2 regions of the Megasphaera elsdenii DSM 20460 genome follow, and region 1 is predicted to be linked to the other one. Evidence: riboswitches for the same ligand, from Rfam matches in the RefSeq annotation. Region 1 holds a riboswitch; the other holds the start of a gene.
What was found. Region 1 has a riboswitch for cobalamin ahead of C6362_RS11455 (MotA/TolQ/ExbB proton channel family protein). Riboswitches for the same ligand answer to the same signal wherever they lie in the genome.
Positions count from the first base shown of each region.

Region 1 (9,884 bases):
CGGACCTGGTATGGAGGCGTCGCTTTCCGCCAGGGTCACTGGGATTATGAAGCGAAGCGGGACCCGGACTGGATGGGCCGGGAAACTGCAGTACAGGCCTGTCTGCCCGGCCTCCTGCGGCGCTATGGCCTGGCCGGCTGGCACCTGCGTCTGCTTCTGGGCGGGCCGGGCGTGCTCTGGAAACGCCTGTCCCTGGGGACGCCGGACCGACAGGAAGCGGATGCCCTCATTGCCGGGGCCGGCCTGGTCAGTGAGGAAGGGCGGGCCTATGCCTTCGAGGCAGCCTGTCCGGCCAAAAGCGATGGCGGCCTTTATGACTGGACCGTCGGGGCCTATCCCAAGGAAGGTGTCGCCGCTATCTGTAAGGCCTGCCATGATGCCGGGGCTGTCATCCGGTCCATCGATTTGCTGCCCGCTTTCCTGGGACGCCTTTGGCCTTCCGGTACGGGGACGCTGGTCTTCCAGGAAATGCCGGATAGACAGCAGCACCGGATCCGCCTGAAAGATGGCCTGCCCCTGGCTTATGAGGTACAAGCGGTTGTGCCGCCGGCGGACCTGCCGCCTTTCCGCTGGCTTCCCGAAGGGGCCGGTGCGGAAGACTGGCAGCCGGCCAGGCCGAGTCCGGCTGTTCGCTGCCTGATGGAGGACTGCCAGCTGACCCAGGCCACGGCCATGCTGGCTTTCTTATGAGGAGGGATGATCATGAAATGCAATCTCTTGCCCTTGGGATACCGCCAGCAACACGGGCTTTGGCAGCGGCCGGCCTGTCTGGGCTTGCTCCTGATGCTGACGGTCTGTTTGGGGGCAGGCCTCTTTTTCCAGTACCAGCTGCACCGGGAAAAGGCCTATTATACGGACTGCCTGTACCCGCTGCAGCAACAGATACGGCAGGGAAACGAAGCAATCCGCCGCGGCCAGGCACAGGTGGAACGGGCTGCAAAGGAGCGGCCGGCTGGCCCCTTATCGCCGTCCCTGATGGTGGCTTTGGCCGGGTCTAAGCCGGAGGGACTCGCCGTCGAAAAGGTCAGCAGCCGGTCCGGCCGGGTCGTCATCGAAGGCCGGACGGCCTCACCGGATACGCCGCAGCAGTGGCAGCGGTCCTTGCAGCAGCAGGGCCTCGGCCAGGCGGCCGTTGCCAGGATGAAGCCCGATATGGGCCAGGGGATTCCCTTTGCGCTGGAGGTGACCTGCCGTGAAGGCGTGGCGAAAACGGGTTGACTGGCAGCGGGCCTTTCCCATCCTGGCCATCCTGACCGTGGGAGCCGCTCTTTTTGCCGTCTCGTCGTATCAGGCCTGGCAGGGATGGCAAGGCGTCCATCGCCAGTTAGCGCCGTATGCCCGTTCGTGGCGGCCGCGGCCGGTACCGGCGCCTGCTGGCTGTGACGGCGTCCCCGATGTAACGGCCTCCCTGGCGGCCCGGGACATCCAGCTCCTGTCGTGGCAGCAGTCGGGCCGCGAAGCCGGCCGGCAGACCCTGGTCCTGGCCGGTACCTTTGCCAGTCTCCTGAGCTGGATCAATGATTGGCCCGCCGTCTGCCCTCAAGGGACTTGCCAGATTCTCCAATGGGAGAAAAGCGAGACCGGAAGCGTCGTGACCGTTGAAGTCACGACGGCCGGAATGGCCGGCCAGGCCCTTCATTGACAGTCTGACGCCGGGCATGATATAGTTATGTTTGTAAGTTTGAAGTAAGTCAGGTGTCACAGACTCAATAGAGAAGCCGGTCCGATGCCGGCGCGGTCCCGCCGCTGTAGGGTGGAGCCAGGCTGCAACGACGTCACTGTACGGAGGTATGGGAAGGCGCAGCCAGGGCCATGAAGCCAAGCCAGAAGAACTGCCTGACGGATAATCACCGATAGACCTGCGAGCGATGGGAAGGAGATTGTATGGAAAGTTACTTGGAGGAGCTGTCAGCTAAAGGCGGCTCCTTTTCTATTTGTACCTCTGTTCGGCGCTTCGCCAGGCCGGACAGGAGGTCATAATGGAAGCGATTTTACAGGGATTTCAGTTATTTCAGGCAGGCGGGCCGGTCATGTACCTGCTCCTGGCCTGTTCACTCTTCGTCGGCTATATTGGCATCGAACGGGTTTTGTTCTATGGGAACATGGACGCCGGGAAGGCCTTTGCCGAACAGTTCTATACGCAGATGAAACTGCGGCGCTGCGACCAGGCACAGCAGCTGGCTGCCGGATCTCATGGCGGACTGCCCCTCATCTTGCAGGAGGTCTTCCAGGGCCAGGCTGGGCCTGACGTCAAGGCCTTCGTCGAGATGCAGTCGGGCATCTTCATTGCGAAATTGCGCAACCGCCTCTATTATCTGTCGGTCATCGTCACCATGGCGCCGCTCTTGGGGCTTTTGGGGACAATCAGCGGCATGATTCGCGCCTTCAGTGTCCTCAACATCCAGTCCGGCCAGGCCATCGCCATTACCGGCGGCGTCGGCGAAGCCCTCATCGCCACGGCTTTCGGCCTCTGCGTGGCCATCCTGGCCCTGGCCGTCCACGCCTATTTCACGCAGCGCCTGGACCGCATCATTACCGACATGGAACTGTGCTTTTCGGCGCTGGAAACGATGGCTGAGAAAGTGGGGCAGTGACCATGCAATTACGCAATCGCCGCCAGTTCGAGCGGCCTTCGATTATGATTATCCCCATGATCGATATCATGTTCTTCCTGCTGGTCTTTTTCATGATGACGTCCCTGTCCATGGTCGACCTGCACAGCCTGGGTGTCCAGCTGCCGCGGGCTTCGGCTGCCCAGGCCCAGCCGTCGGCGCCGTACGTCGTGACCTTGAAGACTGACGGGTCGTTGTGGCTCAACGGTCAGCCCGTCCAGGAAAAAGAACTGATTGCCTCCGCCCGGGATCAGCAGGCTCAGGACAGCGCGTTCTACGTCGTCCTCTGTGCCGATCGGGGCCTTGATTACGGCCAGGTCGCCGATGTCCTCGACGATTTGAAGCGGGCCGGCATCACCCGTATCGGCCTGGCTGCTGAGAAAGGGGACCAGCCGTGAAGCCCTGGAAGGGGAAACGGGGACGCATCGCTGCCGGCGCCTCCGTATCGCTCCACGCTGCCGTCTACCTGGCCCTGGCAGCCGGTGGTTTCTTTACCTTGTTCCAGCAGTATACGCGTCAGGCCGGCGTGACCGAGGTCATGGTCTACAATGCAGAAGATCTGGCCGGTGCCGGCGGCCGTGATGCGGCAGGGAGCGATGAGGACCAGGGCGGTGCAGCTGACCTGGACAGCAGCGCTGGAGTATCGGGAACCCTGACAAATGGGGAAGCCGCTTCGCCTGGTTTGGACGAGGTGGGAACGGCTGCCGATGGGCTGACCTATGAGGTTATATCGCAGGCCAGCCGGGAAAAGGCCGCTTCGACAGGCTCCGGGACTGTCTCCCGGCCACCCGCCTTGGCAGGGAAGCCCCAATCTGCCAGCCAATCCGGCCGGGACTCGGGCGGTACGGTACGGGCTGCCGGGCCGGGGAAGAACGAGGCAGCCGCTCCGGCTGGGACTCTCCAGGTACCCGATGCCGTCGCCGATATTCTTGACGCCTTGCGGAAAAAATTTCCCATAAAGTTATCGGAAGCGAAGATAGTTCCACCCACACCGGCCATCCCGCCCAGCCAATCGAATACGACCGTCATTACGGCGGAAAACATGGAAGCCCACCAGGATACGACGGTCCAGCAGGCCCTGCAGCGCGTCACGGGCGTAACGGTCAACGAAATGGTGCCCGGTATTTCCTCGTATGTCAAACTCAATGGCGACGACCGGGTCCTGATCCTCGTCGACGGCCAGAGCCTGGCTAACGCCCAGGGTTCCGGCTATGGCCGGGGCAGCGTCGATTTGGCCAGTCTGCCCGGCATCGGGGCCATCGACCACATCGAAGTCACCAAGGGCAGTGGCTCCGTCCGCTACGGCAGCGGTGCCGTCGGCGGTGTCATCAATATCGTCACCAAGAAAGGGGACCGTCGCGAATCGTCCCTCGATGCCTATACCGGCTCCTGGGGGATGCACGGCTACACCCTGACCGACAGCGGCCGGGCCGGTGCGACGAGCTGGCTTGTCAGCGGCAGCCTGGAACAGCGGGAGTACTATGCCTTTCCTCACGGGGCCAATACGGACCATTCCCGCGGCGACATCGCCAAGAAGTCCTTATCCTTGCGGCTGGACCAGGACCTGACGGACCAGACGTCGCTGACGGTGAAAGCCTATCATCAGGACTATCACGGCCACGGTTCGACGTATAAAGCCGACCCGGCCGGCTGGTACCTGACGGCGAATAAGCCCATCGACCGGCTGGTCAACGACTACAGTGTGACTTATCATTTTAAGAAGCAGACAGCCCAGCCGGGTTTCCTGCGCTATTTCAATGATTACCAGCGGACGTACTGGTCCAACCATTATTTCACCCGCACCCAGGGCCTGGAATGGCAGGATAACTGGCAGCTCGGCTCGCATCAGCATGTGACGGCCGGTGCCGAATGGACGGAAGACATGGGGACCAATTATGAAGCCCATTATATCGACAAAAAACGTCATAATCAGGCCTTCTATGCCGAAGATGCCCTGACCTTCGGCAAGTTCACCGTCACGCCGGGTCTGCGCTGGGATAATAGCAGCACGTACGGCGTTCACCAGACGCCGCGCCTGGCCATGAACTATAAGGCCAATAAGGATTTCAACGTCTATACTTCCTGGGGCCGCGTCTTCTCGCCGCCGCGCCTGAACGACCAGTTCTACATTACCTCGACGTCGCACGGCAACGAAAACTTGCAGCCTGAAGAAGGCTATACCCAGACCCTGGGCTTCCAGTATCAGGCCGGTCCCAAGACGAGCCTCGAAGGCAGCATTTTCCACAGCAATTTGGAAAACGTCATCCGCTGGAACCGCACGTCCAGCTACTCGGAAGCGGAAAACCTCAACGAAGAGGACAAGCGGGGCTTTGAGCTGACGTGGAAGCAGAAGGTCAACGACAAGTGGGATTACGAAGCGGGTTATTCCTATATCCATACGAAAGTGGACCAGGGCAAGGGCGACGGCCTCGTCTACGACATGTCGTACAACCAGCCGAACGGCTATCACGCCGGCGTCCATTACCACAGCGGTAAATGGCAGGCTGGCGCCGATATGACTGCCGGGACCGGACGCAACGATACGTATTACCGCAATAATTCCTATGTCGTCTGGAATGTCAGCGCGTCGTATTCGCCTGATGCGGCGACGACGATGTATGTCAAAGTCAACAACCTCAACGACGAGGCCTATGATCTGTACCATAATTATCCGACTGCCGGGCGCAACTGGCAGGTCGGCGTGAAGAAAAAGTTTTAGGAGGTGCCTTTACGGTGAAAAAAATTTGTCTGCTCATCGTCGCTTTTTGCCTGCTGGCTCTGGCAGGATGTGCGCCGCAGAACGCAGCTACTCAGGGCGGCAGCTCATCTGGAGCCTATGCCGTCGTGACCGACGATAGGGGGACGGTTGTCACGTTGCCTGAGAAACCGCAGCGCGTCGTCGTCCTGTCGACGTCACTCCTCAATTTTGCCGCGGCTGTCGATGGGGACCTGGCCGGCCGGTCGGCGGTCAAAGCGGAAGATGCGTCCCTGCCGGCGAAGTATCAAGCCGTGCCGGATGTCGGCCCGGTCTACAACGTGAGCCTGGAAAAGGTCCTGGCCTGCCAGCCGGATTTGGTCATTGCCAGCGCCGACCACCATGCGAAATTGGCGGCCCAGCTGGAAGAAAGCCATATTCCCGTTTTGGTCCTCAAGACCAAGACCTATGACGACGTCAAGCGCAACCTCGATATCATCGGCAAAGTATACGGCAAAGAAGACGCGGCCAAGGCCAAGGAAGCCGAACTGGACCAGGCTGTCCAGGCCATCGCCGATGCCGTACCGGCTCAAGGGAAGCGGGTCGCCATCATCCACGCTACACCCAGCTCGGTCAGCGTCGAACTGCCGTCGAGCATTGCCGGCGATATGGCCCAGCTCCTGCATTTACAGAATATCGCTGCTGATGCCGCGACGGATGGCCAGACGACGCGCATCCCATACAGCATGGAAAGCCTGGTCCAGGCCGACCCGGACGTCATTTTCCTGACCTCTATGGGTTCGTCGGATAAAATCGAAAAGCGCATCCAGGAAGACATCAAGGGCAATCCGGCCTGGGCGTCCCTGTCAGCCGTGAAGGCCGGCCGGGTCTATGTCCTGCCGGAAAAATATTTCCTCCTCAATCCGGGCCTGGACTATCCGAAAGCCGTCGCCTATATGGCCCATTTGGTCTATCCGGAGGCCGTTCATGAATAGTGTCGCCAGCCGTCACCGCACGCTTTGGCGCTGGCTCGTGCTGGGTGCCTTTGCCGTCCTGGCCCTGTCCGGCCTGATCCTATCCATCTTGCAGGGCGTTGCGGCGATTACGCCGGTTGACGTCATCCATATCCTCTGGCAGCCGTCGGTCCGGACGGCCGATCAGATTATCTGGAATATCCGCCTGCCCCGGACCCTGACGGGGGCCCTGGTCGGGGCGAATCTGGCTTTGTCCGGCGCTATCCTCCAGGCGGTCATGCGCAATCCCCTGGCCGACCCGCATATCATCGGCATTTCATCCGGTGCCGGCCTGGCGGGCATTGTCGTCCTCATCGTCTGGCCGGCATACCTCTTCTGGATGACGCCGGCCGCCTTCCTCGGGGCCATGGCGGCAGCCGTCCTCATTTATCTCCTGGCCTGGAAAGACGGCATCCGGCCAGTGCGCATCATCCTGGCTGGTGTCGCCGTGTCGGCCTTCCTGGGCGCTATCATTTCGGGCATCCTCATTTTTTACAGTGATCGCGTCCACGGCGCCCTGTTGTGGATGGTCGGCGGCCTGGCTGCTAGCAGCTGGAAAGACGTGACGACGATTCTGCCGTATACGGTCATCGGCTTGATTCTGTCGGGAATCGGGGCCTATTACCTCAACCTGCTCCAGCTCGGCGACGACATGGCCCGCAGCCTGGGCCTGTCTGTCGAAGGCGCCCGTCTGGGCCTGACGGCGGTGGCTGCCCTGCTGGCGGCTAGTGCCGTCAGCGTCGCCGGCCTGCTGGGCTTCGTCGGCCTCATCGTACCCCATATCGTGCGCCTCCTGGTCGGGTCCGATTATCGCTATCTCATCCCGGGGGCGGCTATCCTCGGCGTGGCGACGGTGACCTTGAGCGATACGGCAGCCCGGCTGATCCTGGCGCCGGCTGAATTGCCCGTAGGCATCATCATGGCTTTCATCGGGGCGCCGTTTTTCTTATTTCTCTTGCGGAAGGAAGTGTGAGTCATGGCTGATGCCATTACGGTCCGGAATCTCGTCGTCTGCCGCGGCCGGCGGACAATACTCCATGATTTCAGCATAGGCCTGCCCAAGGGGAAGGTGACGGCCATCATCGGCCCCAACGGCTGCGGCAAGAGTACCTTTCTCAAGGCCGTGAACGGCATGATTCCCGTCGTCGGCGGTTCTATCTGCCTCGGTGGCCGCGACGTCCATGATTTTTCCCGAAAGGCCTTGTCGCGGGAAATCGCCTTTCTGACCCAGACCCATGACGTGCCGCCGGATGTGACTGTCCACGAGTTGGTGCGGATGGGGCGCTTTCCCTACCGCCGTCTTTGGAGTGGCTCGCGACGGGAAGACCGGGACGCTGTCGAAGGGGCTATCCGGGCCGTCGGCCTCGAAGCCCATGCCGGCCAAGCCATGCAGCACCTGTCCGGCGGGGAACAGCAGCGGGCCTGGCTGGCCGTCCTGCTGGCCCAGGATGCACCCATCCTCTTGTTGGACGAACCGACGACGTACCTCGACGTGCATCATCAATTGCGCATCCTCGACCTCCTGCGCCGCATCAACGAGCGCTGGCAGAAGACCGTCGTCGTCGTTCTCCACGATATGAACCAGGCCTGGCAATATGCCGACGAAGTGGTCGTCATGAAAGACGGGAGACTGGTCTGCACCGGACCACCTCAGGCCGTCCTCACGCCAGAACGCCTGTGGGATGTTTTTGCCGTCCATACGGACATCGTCACCACCTGTGATGGCCGTTCGGCGATTGTCGTCTTGCGGAGTGATGTTTCACTTCAAACTTCAAACTTAGGGAAAACGTGATAAGATTTGTAGAGAGATAGGAAGAGAGAATATTACCATGTCATTATTCACTGTCAAAGAGGGGAAGAAACTGCGCTGCGGCTATACGACCGGCTCTTGTGCCGCTGCGGCAGCCAAGGCGGCGGCCATGATGGTCCTGACCGGGCGCCGCGTCGATGCCGTGTCGCTGCAGACGCCGCAGGGGACCGTGCTCCAGCTCATCCCGGAAGACGTCTCCTTCGGCCCGCAGTCGGCGACGTGTGCCATCCGCAAGGACAGTGGCGACGACCCGGATATTACCGACGGCATGTTGGTCTACGGCACTGTCGAAAAGACGCCTTCTGGTCTGAGCCTCATCGGCGGAGAGGGCGTCGGCCGCGTGACCCAGCCCGGCCTGGCCTGCGCCGTCGGTGATTGGGCCATCAATCCCGTGCCGCGCCGCATGATTACCGAAGCCCTAAAGCAGGCTTGCCAGCAGTGCGGCTATACCGGCGGCCTGCGCCTGACTCTGTCCATTCCCGATGGCCAGCGCCTGGCCCAAAAGACCTTCAACCCGCGCCTGGGCATCGTCGGCGGCCTGTCCATCCTGGGGACATCGGGCATCGTCGACCCCATGAGCGAACAGGCCCTGGTCGATACGATCCATACAGAAATGGATTCCCGCCGCGCTGCCGGCCAGGCTCATTTATTGGCCTTTTTCGGCAATTACGGCGTCGATTTCAGCCGGGACCATCTGGGCCTCGACGTCAGTCCGCGCGTGACTATCAGCAATTATGTCGGCGAAACCCTAGACTACGCCGCCTATAAAGGCTTTTCCGACGTCCTTCTCATCGGACACATCGGAAAACTGGTCAAAGTCGCCCAAGGCATCATGAATACTCATTCGCGCTATGCCGATGGCCGGACGACGCTGTTGGCCCTGGAAGCGGTTTTTGCCGGCGCTTCCCGTGAGGTGGCCCAAAAGATCTACGACAGCCTGACGACGGACGAAGCCGTCCGCCTGCTGAAAGAAACGGGCCTGCTGGAGCCCGTCATGGCCGCAGTCTGTGACAAGATAGAAAGCTATATGGACCAGCGGACCCACGGCCAGGTCCCGACGGCAGCCGTTGTCTTTTCCAATGCCTATGGCGTCTTGGGACAGTCGTCACGGGCCCAGGCATTTCTTGCATTGCATACAAAGGGGGAACTACGATGATACATTTTGTCGGCGCCGGTCCCGGTGCTGTCGACCTCATTACCGTCCGCGGCCAGAAACTGCTGGAAACAGCGGATCAGATCATTTACGCTGGCTCTTTGGTCAACCCGCAGCTGCTGGCCTGTGCGAAAAAAGACTGCCGTATCCTCGACAGTGCCGGTATGACCTTGGAAGCGGTCATCGCCGCCATGGAAGAAGGGGAAGGCCAGGGCTGGATGACTGTCCGCCTGCATACGGGCGACCCGTCGGTCTACGGTGCCATCCGCGAACAAATGGATATCCTCAGCCAGAAAGGCCTTGCCTATGACGTCGTGCCCGGCGTCAGCTCCTTCTGCGCCGCTGCCGCGTCCCTCCAGGCCGAATACACCCTGCCGGGCATCAGCCAGTCCGTCATCATTACCCGCATGGAAGGGCGGACGCCTGTGCCGGACAAGCAGAAAATCGCCGATTACGCTGCTCATCAGGCGACGATGGTCATTTTCCTCAGCGCGTCCCTCTTAGACGGACTCCAGGCCGAACTCCTGCGCGGCGGCTATCCCGCCGATACACCGGCGGCTATCGTCTATAAGGCTTCGTGGCCGGAAGAGCGGACCTATAC
Region 1 covers NZ_CP027570.1:2,408,951-2,418,834, reverse strand. The annotation lists gene C6362_RS11470 (hypothetical protein) at 1-690, shown strand, start outside; gene C6362_RS11465 (hypothetical protein) at 703-1,218, shown strand; gene C6362_RS11460 (hypothetical protein) at 1,193-1,642, shown strand; cobalamin riboswitch at 1,677-1,854, shown strand; gene C6362_RS11455 (MotA/TolQ/ExbB proton channel family protein) at 1,980-2,594, shown strand; gene C6362_RS11450 (ExbD/TolR family protein) at 2,597-3,010, shown strand; gene C6362_RS11445 (TonB-dependent receptor plug domain-containing protein) at 3,007-5,331, shown strand; gene C6362_RS11440 (ABC transporter substrate-binding protein) at 5,346-6,302, shown strand; gene C6362_RS11435 (FecCD family ABC transporter permease) at 6,295-7,293, shown strand; gene C6362_RS11430 (ABC transporter ATP-binding protein) at 7,297-8,112, shown strand; gene cbiD (cobalt-precorrin-5B (C(1))-methyltransferase CbiD) at 8,150-9,286, shown strand; gene cobM (precorrin-4 C(11)-methyltransferase) at 9,283-9,884, shown strand, end outside.

Region 2 (9,884 bases), 870 kb from region 1:
GCTTTAGTCTACCTGCTCAAAATGGCCCTTGGCTATTTCGTTGTAGACCTTTTATTGATTTTGATTGCCGACCTTTTCAGTGGGACTGTCGCTGCCATTCTCTGTATTCTGGGTATCATCGCTACTATTTATGTGAATCGCAGACGTTGGCATTATATCAGCAAATACCGCCGCTATATTTACTACGTCGTCCTCAGCTGGCTCATCAGTGCCCTTTGTACGGCGGCTGTCGTCGGCCACATCGTCTATAGTATGACCCAGCTCATGTTTGGCATGACCCGTGGTGGTTATGGGACTTTCATCGGCTATGCCGTCCTCCTGGTCCTGGTCTGGATGATTCCTGTTTTCTGCCAGCATTATATCTATCGCCGGGAAGAACGGCTGGGAACTTCCTTTTACCAAGCCTTCCGTCTCATGAATACCGTTCCTTGGACGGCCGTCTTCTTTATCTTCGGGATTTCGTCGCTGGCTTCTATCGGAACGATTAGTGGTGAAAACATGTTTACATCGTTTGACTTTGACGATACAGGTGACAACCAAGCCAATCTTGAAGATAGAAAAAATGGAATGTCAACGCGGAAAGTAAATGAAGTAAATAAAAAGACCTGCCCGTACTGCGGCCATCCTGTCGAAGGCGATGCCATTTTTTGCAGTCACTGCGGCAAACCCGTCTATACGTGCCCGCAATGCCATCACGTCGTCGACCCGACGGCCAAGTTCTGCCCTTCTTGCGGAACCAGACTGCAGACTCCCGATGCCTCAGCAGGCCCTTTGCCGGACCCTTTTAGCAAGGAAACGGAACCGGCAGCAGCGCCGTTATCTGAGGTTCCCCGCCATGACATTCAGCAGAATATGCCTCCTCAACGGCCTTTGAAGGAACAATTACGGGAACATGGCAAAGTCCTCATCGCCTTAGGTGTCGTCCTGGTCCTGGCCGTAGCGGGCGGTATCTGGTATGCCCATAGTCAGCCTAAAAGCCTTCCTGCCGGTACCGGGACCCATTCGCAGCAAGTTGTCAAAACGGCCGATTCTGAACTCTCTTTAAACGGTGTTTACCTGGGACAAAGCTGGGATGAAGCCAACGACGGGCTGGGACGGGAACTCAGTACCTCCGACAGTAAGGACGGGGCCGTTCACCATAAGTTCACCGATATGGACGTCGTCGTCAAAGACAACAAAGTCATCATGTTGACGTCGTCGTCGCCGGCAGCCCAGAGCAAGCGGGGAATCCATCAGGGAAGCTCTTTCGATGATGTCGTCAATGCCTATGGCGATGACTATCAGGCCTCGGAATACGGAGCCCAGATCCATTACGAATATACTTTTAAGACCGATGACGGGAAAACAGGAATCCTGCGCTTTGCCGTCAGCAAGAACAGCCAGGCTGTCGAATACATCAGCGTCCGCCTGGCCGATGAACAGACGGATGGCGCCAAACAGGCTTTCCTGGCTTATCATAAGGATATTTCCGGGCATCACCTGCAAGAGGCCTTCCAATTGCTGACACCTGATTTCCAGACTTCCGTCGGCGGTTATGATGGCTACGCACCGGGCTATGCCAATACTTTGTCCAGTGACGTTTCCAATATCCGCCAGATCGCTTCCGGCGGTAACAAGACGACCTTTTCCTTTGCTTTGAAAGCGCGGGACCGTATCCCAGGCAGTGCCAAAGTCAAAGTGCAGTATTTCAATGGCCAGGTCACGATGGTCAAAGATGGAGGTACCTGGAAAATCAGTGATATGAGTGCCAAGAAGTCGGGAGAACATGTGGAATAACTGGTATAGTCGTCATAAAGGGAAATTCAAGAAAATAGCCGTCCTGGTCCTCTGCATCGCTGCCGCCCTTTATGGCCTCTGCTTTTACATGAGTTATAAGGCAGCGGACATTTTCAACCAAGTCGTCGCCGAGCGCCAGCTCTTTCCCGGCACGGTAACTGTAGAACGGCTGACGGCGACGCCAGGCGGGACGGTCTCCTTTGAGAACCTGGTGTGGAACGACGAGGACGGCGATACGCTGGTCCAGATCCCAAAAGGCCAGTTCACGGTCAAGTTGAGCGATGTCCTGACCGGCCATATCGGTACACAGACCGTGGAAGACGTGACCTTGGATAATGCCTATATCCATTTGATCTTTAATGATAAAATGGAGTTACAGCATGTCAAGAAAATAAGCGGCCACCAGAGCGGAGATCCGCGGGGTTTCATCAAGGTCACCGGCCCTAAAGGCAATCACCCTTTTAACTGCCATGTCGCCCTGCACCAGAGCGTCATCGAAGCCGAAGCGCCAGGTCGTCATTTTACCATCGGCGATGTCGAGTTCTCTTCCCATATCCATACCAAGGGCAAGACGACCCTTGATCTGCGGGCCGGCCACTTTTCCGGTACTCTCGAAGCCAAGTCCCTGCGCATCCGCGGGAGCCTGGATTTCAAACCGGATACGCCACAGTATAACCTGTCCCTGTTGTTGAACGACTGCAATCCCCGTTCTCTCGGAGCTGGCCTCGACATCGACGACGCGGCGACGGTGTCGGCGGATATCCGCGGCCCCTTGTATGCGCCGGTCATCGACGGGACTTTGAAGATGGACCGCCTGGACATTACGGCCCTAGTCTTTACCGATGTCGTAGGGCAGGTCCACTATGAACAGGGCCTGCTCGATGTGACGGAAGTTACGGCCGGCGTCTTTGGCGGATCCATGAAGGGCCAGGGACAGGTGAACCTGGATGATAGGTCGTATACGGCCGATATGACCGGTTCCCGGCTCAAAGGCGGCATTGCGGCCCACGACCTCTTCCTGCGCTGTGATGTCGACTTGAACCTGCATATGGAAGAAAATAAATCGGCCGGCACGAAAGCCATTTATGGTGATTTCCGTTCCGGTCCGGGCCGCTATCACAACGTACCGTTCCGGGGCATTTCCGGTTCCTTTGCTCAAGATGGCAAGACCTTGAACTTCCGGGACGTCGTCATTTCCATGTTCTTTGGCGACGTATCGACGGATGCCTTTTCCATCGTCAACGGCAAAGTCAAGATAGGGGCCATCAACATCGACTATAAAAACGGCAAGCGGAGCCGCTGGGGAAAGGGCGGCCCGCAGACCATCCGGTGAACATAGATAGAGAAAGGAGTTTTCATCATGGATATTTCACGCTATTTAGCGAAATCAGGCGAAAAAGTCGATTTGGCCCAATGGCCGACGGCCTGCGATGTGGATATCGACAAGAAAAAAGTCAAAGAAGAACTGCTGGACCAGACGATTACGGAAATGCAGGATTTACAGGAAAAACTCTTTGCCGATAACCATTACGGCTTGGTCATCGTCCTGCAGGCCATGGACGCTGCCGGGAAAGACGGGACGGTCAAGCACGTCTTTGCTCGCCTCAATCCGGCTGGCGTCAAGGTGCAGAGCTTCAAGAAGCCGAGTTCGGAAGAATTGGACCACGACTACATGTGGCGCATCAACAAGGCCCTGCCCGGCCGGGGAGAAATCGGCATCTTCAACCGCTCCCATTACGAAGAAGTCGTCGTCGCCCGCATCCACAACCTCATCAAGAGCGACGGCATGCCGGAAGAACTGGTCCGCAAGGATATCTGGGAGAGCCGCTATCGCCAGATACGCGACTGGGAACGGTACTTGTCGGAAAATGGCTTTCCTATGGTCAAGATATTCCTTCATTTGTCGAAAAACGAACAGAAGAAACGCCTGATCGACCGCATCGTGACCAAGCAGAAGAACTGGAAGTTCGACATGTCCGATATTGAAGAACGGAAATACTGGAACCGATATCAGAAAGTCTATGGCGAAGTCCTGACAGCGACGTCAACGAAGTATGCGCCCTGGTATATCGTCCCGGCTGACGACAAGTGGTACACGCGCTATGTCGTTGCCCAGATCGTCCTCAAAGCGCTCAAGGCCATTGATCCGAAGTTCCCGAAATTATCGCCGGAAGTGGAAAAGCAGCTGACCCAGTTCCGTCAGCTCCTGAAAGAAGTCGATATCAAGGATTTGAAAACTATCAAGAATGTCATTGATGAGCAGAAAGTCAAATAAGAAGTGTTCCCGATAGGGCTGAATATGCTATAATTAAAAAGGTTCAAGGAAACCGATGAAGTTCTGTACAGGTTTTGAGATATATCTCAAGGAGGTACTGCCATGCTCGATGCAAAAGTAAAAGAATTAATTAACAAACAGATCAATCAGGAATTTTATTCGGAATATTTGTATTTAGCTTTTGCCAACTATTTCTATGATAATGGCCTCGACGGCTTTGCCAACTGGTATGATGTCCAGGCTCAGGAAGAACGGGACCACGCCATGCTCATGCGGACCTATCTGCACAACAACGGTGAACGCGTTACCTTCTCGGCCATTGCCGAACCGCAGAACGACTTTGATAGCATCAAAGCTGTCCTGAAAGCCGGCCTGGCCCATGAACAGTATGTCACATCCCTGATCAACAAGATCTATCAGGCCGCCGATAAAGTCCACGACTACCGGACCATGCAATGCTTCGACTGGTTCGTCAAGGAACAGGGTGAAGAAGAAAAGAATGCCGACGATTTGATCAAGAAATACAAGATGTTCGGCAGCGATGCCAAAGGCCTGTATTCTCTGAACCAGGAATTGCTGGCCCGTACCTATGTTGCTCCGACATTAGTCCTGTAAGTTTTACGATAATTCCATAAGCGCAATCAGGTGCGTAAGCTCAATAGAGAAGTCCGGTGCAAAACCGGCGCGGTCCCGCCGCTGTAAGGAGGAGCCAGGCTGCAAAGATGTCACTGTACGTTAGCGTATGGGAAGGCGCAGCCAGGACGATGAATCCGAGCCAGAAGAACTGCCTGATCCAGAATCACCGGTTGACCTGCGAGCGATGGGGATGGCGATTTTCATAGTTAGTGACTGTGATCGACTAAGTATGCAAAGGACTGTCGCATAAGGGTTTTACCCTCGTGTGGCAGTCCCTTTTTTTTTATGTTTTTTATAAAAGGAGAGATGGTTATGTTCCACAAAAAAATGAAAACAGCGTTACTCTTGTCCTTAGCCCTGACTTCGTTCGGTGCTTTTTCGGCCCCTTCGTTTGCTGCCGGCTATACGCTGAACCCCGAAGTCAAAGACGCCACGCCGGCTTTGAAGCAGGCCGCAGAAATCGGCGTCCGTACCTATAATAACCCGGCCATGCAGAACGAAGCCAATAAAGATGCCATCCTGGTGTTGAGTTTCGGTACGACTTATAAAGACAGCCGCCAGAAGACCATCGACCGGACTGTCGATGCCATCAAGGCGGCCCATCCGGACCAGAAAGTCGTCGTCGCCTTTACGTCACATATCATCGTCGACCGCATCAAGGCCAAAGAAGGCCTGACCGTACCGACGCCGGAACAGGCTATGGCCCAGTTGAAAAAAGAAGGCTATACGCGCGTGGCCATTACGTCCCTCGACGTCATCCCCGGCATGGAATACGCTTATGACTCGGCTATTTTCGACCTCTATAAAAAGGATTTCAAAAAAATGACCCTCGGCACGCCGTTGATGTATTGGATGGGTCAGGAAGACCAGCGCGATGATATCGCTGAATTTGTCAAAGCCTTTTCGACACAGTTCCCGAAAATCGGCAAGAAAGATGCCATCCTGGTCATGGCTCATGGCACGCCTCATCCGGCCAATGCCTACTACTCCGTCGTCCAGAACCGCCTCGATGCCGCTGATCTGGGCAATGTCTTCATCTATTCCGTCGAAGGCTGGCCCCATCTGGATACGGTCATTCCTCAGCTGAAAGCCAAGGGCATCGAGAACGTCATCCTCATGCCTATGATGATGGTCGCCGGCGACCATGCCAATAACGATATGGCCGGCGCTGATGACGATTCCCATAAGAGCATCCTGGAAAAAGAAGGATTCAAAGTGACAACCTATATCCATGGCTTGGGAGAAAATGAAGCGGTCCGCCAGATGTTCGTCGAACGGGCAGATGAAGCCTGGCAGGCCCTGGAAGCCCAGTAATTTGACTTCTTGGAATTTTTTCCTACCAATTTAGTCCATTCCTTTCGTCTATCATTCCACTTGCTTCCTCTGTATACTGAAGTCACGAAATGAACATAACAAACGTGAAGAAATAGGAGATGGAAGACATGAAGCAAGTGAAAATAATTACAGCGCAAGAAGCAGCACAGCTCGTCAAAGACGGTGACGTCGTTACGACTAACGGGTTCGTCGGTTCCGGCCAGCCGGAAGCCTTGACCAGTGCCCTGGAAGAACGCTTCCTCAACACGGGTTCGCCGAAAGATTTGACCCTCATCTATGCCGCTTCCCAAGGGAATACGGACGGCCGCGGCGGCGACCACTTCGCCCACGAAGGGATGCTGAAAAAAGCCATCCTCGGCCATTGGAATGCTGTTACTTCTTTACAGAAATTAGTCAATGAAAATAAAATCCAGGCTTATAACCTGCCGCAGGGCACGTTGTCCCAGTACTTCCGCGACGTCGCAGCTCATCGCTTAGGCACGATTACCCACGTCGGCCTCGATACCTTTGCCGACCCCCGCATCAGCGGCGGCCGCCTCAATGACGTCACCAAAGAAGATTTTGTCAAAGTCATCAACATCGAAGGCCATGACCAGCTCTTCTATCCGCGCATGGATATGAATATCGGCTTCATCCGCGGGACTTATGCCGATGAATGGGGCAACGTCGTTATGAGCAAGGAAGTATCGCCTTTCGATGCTACACCGCTGGCACAGGCCGTCCATAACAGCGGCGGTATCGTCGTCGTCCAGGTCGAAAAAATCGTCAAAGGCGGCACGCTCGACCCGAAACTGGTCAAAGTACCGGGCATCTATGTCGACTATATCGTCCAGGTCGATGATGAAACGAAACGGCAGCAGTCCTTTGATTGCGAATACGATCCGTCCCTGACCGGGGAAACGACGATTCCTGTCAAAGCCCTCGATCCGGCTCCGCTCAATGCCAAGAAAGTCATTGCCCGCCGGGCAGCTCTCCTGCTCCTCAATATGAGCAATGAAGCCGTCATCAACCTGGGTATCGGTATTCCGGAACTCGTTTCGTCGGTTGCTAACGAAGAAGGCATCGGCGACAGCCTGACCATGACTGTCGAAGCCGGGGCTATCGGCGGCGTTCCCCTCGGCGGCGTCCGCTTCGGTGCTTCTGTCAATGCCGAAGCTTATATGGACCAGGCTACCCAGTTCGACTTCTACGATGGCGGCGGTCTGGACCTGACCTGCCTGGGCCTGGCTGAATGTGATAAAGACGGCAACATCAACGTATCCAAATTCGGTACGCGTATCGCTGGCTGCGGCGGCTTCGTCAACATCACCCAGAATACGAAGAACGTCGTCTTCTGCGGCACCTTCACGACAGGGAAACTCCGCGAAGAAATCAAAGATGGCGAACTGCACATCACGCAGGAAGGGAAAGTCAAGAAATTCGTCCCCGAAGTCGGCCACATTACCTTCAGCGGCAACTATGCCCGGAAACATAAACAGCATGTCCTGTACATTACGGAACGTGCCGTATTCGAAATGAAGGAAGATGGCGTCCATCTGACAGAAATCGCACCGGGCGTCGACCTCCAGAAAGATGTCCTCGACCAGATGGGCTTCAAACCGATCATCGACGACGTCAAACTCATGCCGGCCTTCCTCTTCGAAGATAAACCCATGGGCCTGAAAAAGATGAAAGAAGAAATGAATAAATAATAGTTTGTAGCACAGAGTTTGTAGTTTGCAGAAAGGCTCCCCTGATAGGGGAGCTGGCCGCCGAAGGCGGTCTGAGAGGTTTTGACACAGCCGCGGACTATGCCATGAGTTGCGGACTGTAAAAAAAGAGGCTGTCGCATTAAGACAGCCTCTTTTTAAGTATTAAGTTTGTAGTTTATAGTTTTTAGTGAAGGTTTTTAAATTTAAAACCCTCTTCTACAAACTACAAACTCCCAACTACAAACTATAAAGCAAAAGGGACTACGCATGATGGCAGAAACCTTCGTGCGATAGCCCCTACTTTTTTTTACTTCGACAAGGACAAGGTCCGTTCGATGAGGGGTTTATAGGTTTCGTATTTTTTCTTGAGTGCCTCTAAATCGTACTGGCGGTACGACGGCTGGTTCTTCATGCTCTGGAAAGCGTTGAGCAGGATGGAGTGGAGACGGTTGCTGCTGATGACGTAGAAGGAATCGGCGTCATTGTGGATATTCCGCTTGTTCTTTTTCAAGAAGCCCGTCTTGTAGTTCGAGTAGAACGATAAGTCCTTGCCCGTGTACATGTCGTCGCTGACCGTCGGCAGGAGGACGCCCGTCGTTAAATGGGGATTCTTTTCCAGGCCCTCAAAGATACTTTTTATATGATCTTTCCGTTCTTCTGCGGTTAAGCTGTATTCGATATCGGTCAGGTAGATATAGCCCGATTCGACGTAGCGCAGGAGCGACGTCGTCGGCATGATGAAGGTGATTTCCGAGGCGTTGAGGATTTCTTCCCACGTGACGCAGAGGCGCTGGATGGAGAAGGCCTGTTCGGGCGAGACCCTTTCGCTGATGTGGTCGAAGACTTCGTGGGGCAGGAGAAATTCGAAGCCGATGGTCAAGTAGAAAAAGAATTTCGTCGTTGCATAGAAGGCCGTGCGGTAGCCTAATTCATCCATCCCCAGAGAGCTGACCGTCGACATGAGGGGCTTCTTTTCGGCGCCGTTGAAGCTGAATTTTTCATAAATGTCGCCGATCAAGGATTCATCGAAGATATAGGTGCACATCTTGAAGCGGGGCTGCGTGTCCAAAGCGTACTGGACGACGAACGAGTCCTTGAGGATGATGAGGTTGGCATTGGACGTATCCTGGATATCGTAAAAGACGAAATCGATGTCCAGGAAGCTGTCGAGGATGCGGTACACCGTGAGTAAGTCATCGAAGTTTTCTTCGATCTTATCCAGGTCCAGGCCGACGCGGATGGTCAGCTTGTGCTGCAATTTCAGTCCATCGAAATACTTCCAGAATCCCGTTTTATACAAGGTGCAGAATTCACCGAGGACCAGGAGTTCCCCGTCTGATTCCAGACTTTGGATGCTCTTTTGCAGTAAGTCCGACAAGAAAGCCGACGTATCGTGATGGCCGGTAATGACTTGAATGGACGGCCGGTTTTCTTTCCCCTTGGGGGAGCGGCTCTGATTGAGCGTCGTCCGGTAAGCTGCGCAGAGATACTGGCCGATTTCAAAACCTAAGTCTTCCGTATTTTCCGAAATGGGGAAGGCCTTGAAGAATTTGGCTTCTTTCTTCTGCTTGGCAATCAGTTCGGCAAAGTACTGACCCATTTCTTCGTTGATCCGTTCGACATAACGGGAAGACGGTAATTTCGTGCCATTGCTCCATTTATTGACATACGAGACGTCATAGCCGACGACGTCGGCCAGGGAGATGAACTTGGCCTGAGTGAAGGTAATGAGCCGTTTTAACGTCGATGCATATCCATCTGAAATCACGTTGGAACCCCCTTATAAATAAGTTCATGCTATTATCTAAAACGTACAGTTCGTAAAACACATGAAATACGCTCATGTGACGTATAGATTTAATTCACCAAAGCATGTACATTTTATCACATGCCTTGGTGAACCACAACGGATTTGGACAAAAAAATTCACAAGGACTTAATTCTATGCAAAAAAGGTCAAGCCTTTCCTGTTTTGTTCCAAGCCGGTCATTTGTATACTGTAGTCACAAGGTTGGTTCAAGGCAAGGCCAATCCATTGAGAAATAGTTAGTAAATCTAAGTAACTATATTAGGAGGTTTTTTATTATGGCTTACAACAACATTAAATTCGTCAACGAAGATGGTATCGGTATTTTAACGATCAGCCGCCCGAAGGCTCTCAACGCATTGAA
Region 2 covers NZ_CP027570.1:803,766-813,649, reverse strand. The annotation lists gene C6362_RS03830 (zinc-ribbon domain-containing protein) at 1-1,776, shown strand, start outside; gene C6362_RS03825 (AsmA family protein) at 1,766-3,109, shown strand; gene C6362_RS03820 (polyphosphate kinase 2 family protein) at 3,137-4,051, shown strand; gene C6362_RS03815 (ferritin) at 4,154-4,666, shown strand; cobalamin riboswitch at 4,678-4,857, shown strand; gene C6362_RS03810 (sirohydrochlorin cobaltochelatase) at 5,015-6,001, shown strand; gene C6362_RS03805 (acyl CoA:acetate/3-ketoacid CoA transferase) at 6,130-7,713, shown strand; gene C6362_RS03800 (hypothetical protein) at 8,021-9,481, opposite strand; gene C6362_RS03795 (enoyl-CoA hydratase-related protein) at 9,799-9,884, shown strand, end outside.
Region 2: it holds a riboswitch for cobalamin, as region 1 does, so the genes downstream of both, C6362_RS03810 (sirohydrochlorin cobaltochelatase) here and C6362_RS11455 (MotA/TolQ/ExbB proton channel family protein) in region 1, are expected to answer to the same signal.